One region of the Roseateles sp. P5_E8 genome, then DNA from elsewhere that is predicted to be linked to it. Evidence: predicted binding sites of a transcription regulator. Region 1 holds the regulator's gene; the other holds the start of a gene.
The links. Region 1 encodes sigma-54, which starts transcription at its own class of promoters, with help from an activator protein. Its sites were predicted from a motif close to TGGCANGNAANCTGCTTT; they were not measured.
Positions count from the first base shown of each region.

Region 2: ACXRVZ_RS11970 (ANTAR domain-containing response regulator) is a predicted target of sigma-54. The motif match lies at 2,103-2,120, and genes of this name have one in related genera.

Region 1 covers NZ_JBGCUM010000079.1:4,543-8,158, forward strand. Annotated here, with positions in the region: gene ACXRVZ_RS25595 (alpha/beta hydrolase) at 1-675, shown strand, start outside; gene ACXRVZ_RS25600 (hypothetical protein) at 692-1,222, opposite strand; gene ACXRVZ_RS25605 (RNA polymerase factor sigma-54) at 1,231-2,724, opposite strand; gene lptB (LPS export ABC transporter ATP-binding protein) at 2,885-3,616, opposite strand, start outside.
Region 2 covers NZ_JBGCUM010000016.1:61,969-65,584, reverse strand. Annotated here, with positions in the region: gene ACXRVZ_RS11980 (sensor histidine kinase) at 1-899, opposite strand, end outside; gene ACXRVZ_RS11975 (TRAP transporter substrate-binding protein) at 1,002-2,003, shown strand; gene ACXRVZ_RS11970 (ANTAR domain-containing response regulator) at 2,131-2,748, shown strand; gene ACXRVZ_RS11965 (CmpA/NrtA family ABC transporter substrate-binding protein) at 3,352-3,616, shown strand, end outside.

The sequences.
Region 1 (3,616 bases):
CGCTACCCAGTGCTCTACGTCACCGACGCCTACTGGGACTTCACGACCCACATCAACGCCTACAACAGCAAGGTCGCTGATCGCGTCGTGCCCGAGTTCATCATCGTGGGCCTGGGCTATGCGGGCCAGAACCTCGACTACGGCCAGCTGCGCATCGGCGACTTGTCGCCGGTAAAGCTCCCGCAGCCGGGCGACTCCGGCCACGCCGACAAGTTCCTGGCCACGCTGGAGCGCGACATCATCCCGCTGGTGGAGCGCGACTACCGCGGCGACCCGGCCCACCGCATGCTGGCCGGCAGCTCGCTCGGCGGTCTGTTCACGCTGTACGCGATGTACACGCGGCCGACGCTGTTCGAGGGCTATGTCGCGGCCAGCCCGGCGGTGAACGTCGACAACGACTGGCTCATTGGCCTCGCCAAGGCCTATGCCGCAACGGGCAAGCCCATCAAGGCACGTCTCTATGTGACCGGCGCCGAGTGGGAGTGGCCCGCCTACCTGGCCGGCATCAAGCGCTATCAGGCCCTGCTGCCCGAGTTGAAGCATCCCGGCCTGGTGTTCCAGAACCGCATCATCGACGGCGAGCGCCACGGCGGCACGAAGCCGGAAAGCTATGCGCGCGGCATGCGCTTCGTGTTCGAGCCGCTGGCGCCGGAGACGGGGCCATCCAAGGATTGAGGCCGGGCTACGGGTGTCAATTCAGCTTGGAGATGCTGCCACGTGCAGCACCAGGGAGGGGGCAGCCGCCTTTGAGGTCGATGGCTCGCGACTGCACCTCGTTTTCGTTCGACGTCGCGGTGGTGGCTTCAATCTGGAGAAGCCGCGCATCTTCCAGGCTGAACAGAAATGAAATGCCAACGGGCGCTGGCAGCCTCGGTGACTGAGCCGGCGTCTTGAACCGAATCGAGACGTAGTGGGGCAGCGTGCTCCGCTCGTGATACCAAGAGCCCGATAGCGAGACCGTCTTCCATGAGTCTGCGGGCAGGGTTTGGAGCACACAGCGTTCAATGACGGTCTGCTTCCCGCCGGAGATGAAGGTCACTTTCGTCGGCCTGCCGGACTCTTTGTCCGCGAACTCCATCTTCAAGCGCGTCAACGTGTACTGCGACGGAAGTTCCGGAATGCTGCCGTCAGAAGCCAGCGAGAGAATCCTGTCCTGGTGAGCGTTCGTCTGACTGCTCAGCATGCAGAACACCAGCAAGGCGAGGGTTTGGCTGAATCGCATGAGAGTGCCTACAGCGCCTTCCTCAAATTCGCCGGCGCGATCTTCATTCCTTCGCGGTATTTGGCCACCGTGCGCCGCGCGCACTGGATGCCTTGCTCTTCCAGCATCGCCGCGAGCGCGCTGTCGGACAGCGGCTTCTTGATGTCCTCGGCCGCGACGAACTGCTTGATGAGCGCGCGCACCGCCGTGCTGGACGCCTCGCCGCCGGCTTCCGTCGACAGCCCCGAGCCGAAGAAATACTTCAGCTCGAAGGTGCCCCAGCTGGTGGCCATGTACTTGGCCGTCGTCACGCGCGAGATGGTGGATTCGTGCAGGCCCAGTTCGTCGGCGATCTCGCGCAGCACCAGCGGCTTCATGGCCAGCTCGCCGTGCGTGAAGAAGCCGCGCTGGCGCTCGACGATGGCCTGGCTGACGCGCAGGATGGTGTCGAAGCGCTGCTGGATGTTCTTGATGAACCAGCGCGCCTCCTGTAGCTGCCCGCCCAGCGGCGAGTTGCTGATGCCGCCGCGCGTGGCGCGCAGCGCGTTGGCGTAGAGCTCGTTGATGCGCAGCTTGGGCGCCACCTCGGGGTTGAGCATGACGCGGAATTCGCGGCCCACCTTGCGCACGATGACGTCGGGGACGATGGCTGCAGCGGCGCCACGCGCAAAGCGGCGGCCGGGCTTGGGTTCGAGCCGGGTGATGAGCCCCTGCGCCTCGCGCAGGATGTGTTCGTCCGCGCCGGTTTCGGCCATCAGGCGGCGCATGTCGCGGCGGGCCAGCAGCTCCAAATGACCCTTGCAGATCAGGATGGCGACGACCTGGGCGGGGCACTTGGGGCAGGCGCGCAATTGCAGCACCAGGCATTCGGACAGGTCGCGCGCGGCAATGCCGGCCGGGTCCAGGCTTTGCAGCAGGCGCAGGGCGATGCGCAGGTGGTCCAGCAGTTCCTCGCGCGTCTCTTCGTCCTCGGCCAGGGAGGCGGCGATCTCGTCGAGCGTGTCTTCGAGATAACCATCCTCGTTGAGCGACTCGATGAGGATCTGCAGCGCGGCGCGGTCCTCGGGGGAGAGGTGGTGGCCGGCGAGTTGCTGGGTGAGATGCTCGGCCAGCGTGGCTTCGGCGAACTCCTGGCTCTCGCGCTCGCCGTCGTCGTCGCCGCTGGCGCCGGAGCTGTTGCTGGGCAGCTCGCGGATGCCGTCGAAGTCGTCGCGCTCGGTGCCGTTCTCCCAGTCCTCGCGCTCGGTACCGCCGAATTCCTCGGCGGTCAGCTCGGGGGCGTCGCCGCTTTCCGACTCGCCGGCCGAAGCCTCGGTGCCGCTCTCGGCCGGCGCGTTCGAGGCCAGCTCGGGGGCGCTGACGGTGAACTCCTCCTCGGTGTCCAGCAGCGGGTTGGTGGCCAGCATCTGCTCGACTTCCTGGTTCAGCTCCAGCGTCGACAGCTGCAGCAGCCGGATGGATTGCTGCAGCTGGGGCGTCAGCGCGAGATGCTGACTGAGGCGGACCTGGAGGGTCTGCTTCATCCCAGAGTTCCTTGCGGGCCGAGCGCCGGGCCGCTCCCAAGCCGGCCCGCGCTGGCGATGTGCTTGCCGCTCAATGCGGCAAGCATCGCCGTCCCCTCGGGGGACCGACCAGACGCGCTCGCGTTCAGCGACGCGAGGATGGGCGAGGGGTTGTCCATCTCTACATGCGGAAGTTTTCGCCGAGATAGACCTTGCGCACGTCGGCGTTGGCCACGATCTCGTCGGGCGTGCCTTCGGCGAGCACGGCGCCCTCGCTGATGATGTAGGCGCGGTCGCAGATGCCCAGCGTCTCGCGGACGTTGTGGTCCGTGATCAGCACGCCGATGCCGCGGCTCTTCAGGAAACCGATGATGCGCTGGATCTCCAGCACGGCGATGGGGTCGACGCCGGCAAAGGGCTCGTCCAGCAGGATGAAGCGCGGTTGCGTGGCCAGGGCGCGGGCGATCTCGACGCGGCGGCGCTCGCCGCCCGACAGGGCCGGCGCCGGGCTGTCGCGCAGGCCGTCGATGGAGAGGTCGTGCAGCAGGCCGTTGAGCAGCTCGTCGATGCGCGCCTTGCCCAGGGACCGGCCCTTGGCGTCCTGCTGCAGCTCCAGCACGGCGCGGATGTTCTGCGCGACGGTGAGCTTGCGGAAGATGGACGCTTCCTGCGGCAGATAGCTCAGGCCCAGGCGGGCGCGTGAGTGGATGGGCAGGCGCTGCACCTCGGCGCCGTCGATGCGGATGATGCCGGCGTCCGAGCGGACGAGGCCGACGATCATGTAGAAGCTGGTCGTCTTGCCGGCGCCATTGGGGCCGAGCAGGCCGACCACCTCGCCGCAGTCGACTCGCACATGGACGTTCTTGACGACCTTGCGCACGCCATAGGTCTTGGCCAGACCCTCGGCTTCGAG
Region 2 (3,616 bases), on a different contig from region 1:
CCCACCATGTCGCAGAAGGTGCGGTTCACGTACAGCAGCCGGCCGTCGAAGTCGCGCGCGCGCAGCGCCACCAGGGCCGAGTCCTCCATCGCGCGGCGCCACGCGGCCTCGGTGCGGCCGGCCACCTCGGCACGCTGCACCTGGCGCATCTGGCGGCGCAGCAGCCAGCTGGCCACGGCGATCAGCGGCAGGAAGCCGGCCACCAGCACCCAGGCCAGCGGCCGTATGCCGTCGGGCATGGGCTCGCGCAGCGTCAGCTCCAGCGCGGCGTCGGTCAGCGTCTCGTCGGCCAGCGGGCTGGCGCGCAGCGGGCCGGTCAGCGCGACGCGGTAGCTGGGCCGGGGCCCCTGGGCGGCGCGCAGCGGCGACTCGGTGCTGGAGGCGATGACCTGGTCGGCGCTGTCCACCAGCTGCAGGTCGTACTTGCGCGCCAGCCACCAGGGCACGCCGCGCTTGAGCAGCAGCGCCGGGGCGTAGCGCACCACCAGCACGCCGTCGGGCGCGACGTGCGCGGTCAGGTGCAGGGACAGGCCATCCTCGTAGCGGTTGGCGCCGGGCTCGGCCGGCACCTCGGCCAGCACGCGGTTGCGCGCGTCCAGCCAGGTGACCGACAACCACAGCCGCCGCAGCCCGGCGTTGACCTCAGGATGGGCGGCCAGCACAGCCTCGCCCGGCGCCTGGCCGGCCAGGCCGGCGGCAAGCTGGCGCAGATGGGCCTGCTCGTCGTCGATCCGGGCGCGCAGCTGGGCCTCGGTGCTGAGCGCGTCGGAGATCAGCGTCTGGCGCTGCTGCTCCTGCTCCTCGATGCCGTTGGCCCGCACCCAGGCCAGCACGCCGCCCACGAAAATCAGGGACAGCACCAGGGGCGCCAGCCACAGGCTGCGGGTCAGGAGCTTCATGCCCGCAGTCTAAGAAGCTGCGGCGCCCGGGGCCATGTGGAACTCCACAACGACAGCCTTGCCATCAGCTCCGAAGATGCCGTCTATATGAAGGAGACATCCATGACTCTGCCCCGCCTCGTGCTGGCAGCCGCGCTGGCCCTGACTTTCGGTGCGGCACAGGCCCAGGCGCCCATCGTCATCAAGTTCAGCCATGTTGTGGCGCCCGACACGCCCAAGGGCAAGGCCGCGCAGCGCTTCAAGGAGCTGGCCGAGGCCAGGACCGGCGGGCGCGTCAGGATCGAGCTCTACCCCAACAGCCAGCTCTACAAGGACAAGGAAGAGATGGAGGCGCTGCAGCTGGGCAGCGTGCAGATGCTGGCGCCGTCGCTGGCCAAGTTCGGGCCCCTGGGCGTCAAGGCCTTCGAGGTCTTCGACCTGCCCTATCTGTTCAAGGACACCGAAGCCTTCCGCGCCGTCACCGAGGGCCCGCTGGGCGCCGAGCTGTTCCGCCAGCTGGAGCCCAAGGGCATTCGCGGCCTGGCCTATTGGGACAACGGCTTCCAGATCATGAGCGCCAACCGGCCGCTGCGCCAGGTGGCGGACTTCAAGGGCCTGAAGATGCGCATCCAGTCCAGCAAGGTGCTGGACGCGCAGATGCGCGCCCTGGGCGCCATGCCGCAGGTGATGGCCTTCAGCGAGCTCTACCAGGCGCTGCAGACCGGCCTGGTGGACGGCACCGAGGGCGTGCCGAGCAACTACTACACGCAGAAGATCTTCGAGGTGCAGAAGCACATGACGCTGTCCAACCACGGCCACCTGGCCTATGCGGTCATCGTCAACAAGAAGTTCTGGGACGGCCTGCCCGCCGACGTGCGCGGCCCGCTGGAGGCGGCGGTCAGGGAGTCGGCCGTCTACGCCAACGCCATCGCCAGCACCGAGAACGCCGCGGCGCTGCAGGCCATCAAGGCCAGCGGGCGCACCCTCATCTACACGCCGACGCCGGCCGAGACCAATGCGTGGAAGAAGGCGCTGATGCCCGTCCACCAGGAGATGGCGTCGCGCGTGGGCCAGGCCACCATCGCGGCGGCGTACAAGGCAGCGGGCTTCGTCGCGCCGCGCTAGCGCCTCGGCAGCGTGCGCGCGCCGCGTGCCGGTGCCGTTTGGTCGCCTGCAGCACCGCCGTGGTGCCAGACACGCTGTTACCCCGCCCGAGCGCCATTGAGGCACGCAACTTGCACTGGCCCGGGGCATGGACACGCCCCCATTCCCGCTGCCGGGTCTGCGCGTGCTGCTGGCGGACGCCGGCCAGCGCCGCAGCCCCGTCATCCGCCTTGAGCTGATCCGGCTGCGCTGCCAGCTCGTGGATGTGCTTGACCTCGTCGCCGAGCCCCACGCGCTGGGCACCGCCCTGCAGCGCATGGCGCCCGAGCTGCTGCTGATCGACTGCGAGCAGCCCTCGCTCGAGCTGCTCGGCCAGCTCGCCGTGGCCCAGCTGCAGCGCCCGCGCCCGGTGCTGCTGGTGGCCGAGCAGATGGCGCCCGAGCAGATGCGCGCCGCGCTGCGCGCCGGGGCCAGCGCCCTGCAGCTCGCCGGCCTGCCGCCGCAGCGCCTGGGTGCGCTGCTGCAGCTGGCCCTGGCCCGCTTCGAGCACGACCAGGCCCTGCAACAGGACCTGCGCCAGACCCAGACCCAGCTCGCCGAACGCAAGCTCGTCGAGCGTGCGCGCGGCATCCTGATGCGCGAGCAGGGCCTGGACGAAGAGGCCGCCTTCCAGCGCCTGCGCCAGCTCGCCATGACCGGCGGCCAGACGCTCGCCAGCGTGGCCACGCGACTCATCGACGCCGACCAACTGCTGCGCGCACGCTAGGAGGCTGTCGGGCTTTGGGTCGGGTGCGCGCCGGGGAGAGTTGCGGGGCGAGTTGCGGGGCGAGGCAAGGCGCCGACGAGGCGTGGGGCGCCCCCCCCACAACGAGTCGGCAACGCCGTATCGCCCCGCAAATCACCCCGGCCCTTCGGGTTGGGCCTGTAAGGGGGCTGATCCGTCGTTGCAAAAGCTCGCTGGGCGGCCAGCCCAGCTCCGCTTTGCGCCTCGGCTGAGCCCCCTTGCAGGCCCAACGCGCACCCGACCCAAAGCCCGACAGCCTCCCGGGGCTCAGCTCTCCGCCTTGGGGCGCGGCGCACCACAAGCACCTCCCAGCCACGCACCGGCGCGACGCAAACCGCCCGCTGCAGCGCCAGCCATGCGCCGGGCGCGTGCAAATCATCACGGCCGGCCAGCCGCAAAAGCTGGCACGCAACCTGCTGAAAGAGGACTGAGACCTGCAATGGCGCAGGTCTCTCGGGCCAACCGGCTTTGAATCGGTTGGCACTTCGGGACAACGACGTCCGACCTCCCCTATTCGTCTTCGCGACCCGCTGCGTGGGCGAGAGCGTGGCCGCCGTTGCACCCTGCATGACCCAGGAGCCTGTGATGACCGCCTTCGATAACTCGACCACCACGCCCCACCCGCAACGCCGCAGCCTGCTCGCCGCCGCTGCCGCACTGCCCTTCGCCGGCCTCGCCGGTGGCGCCTGGGCCCAAGGTTCGGACAAGCCCGAGAAGGAAGAAGTCCGCATCGGCTTCATCCCGCTGACCGACTGCGCCTCCGTCGTCATGGCCTCGGTCCTGGGCTTCGACAAGAAGTACGGCGTCAAGATCATCCCCACCAAGGAAGCCTCCTGGGCCGGCGTGCGCG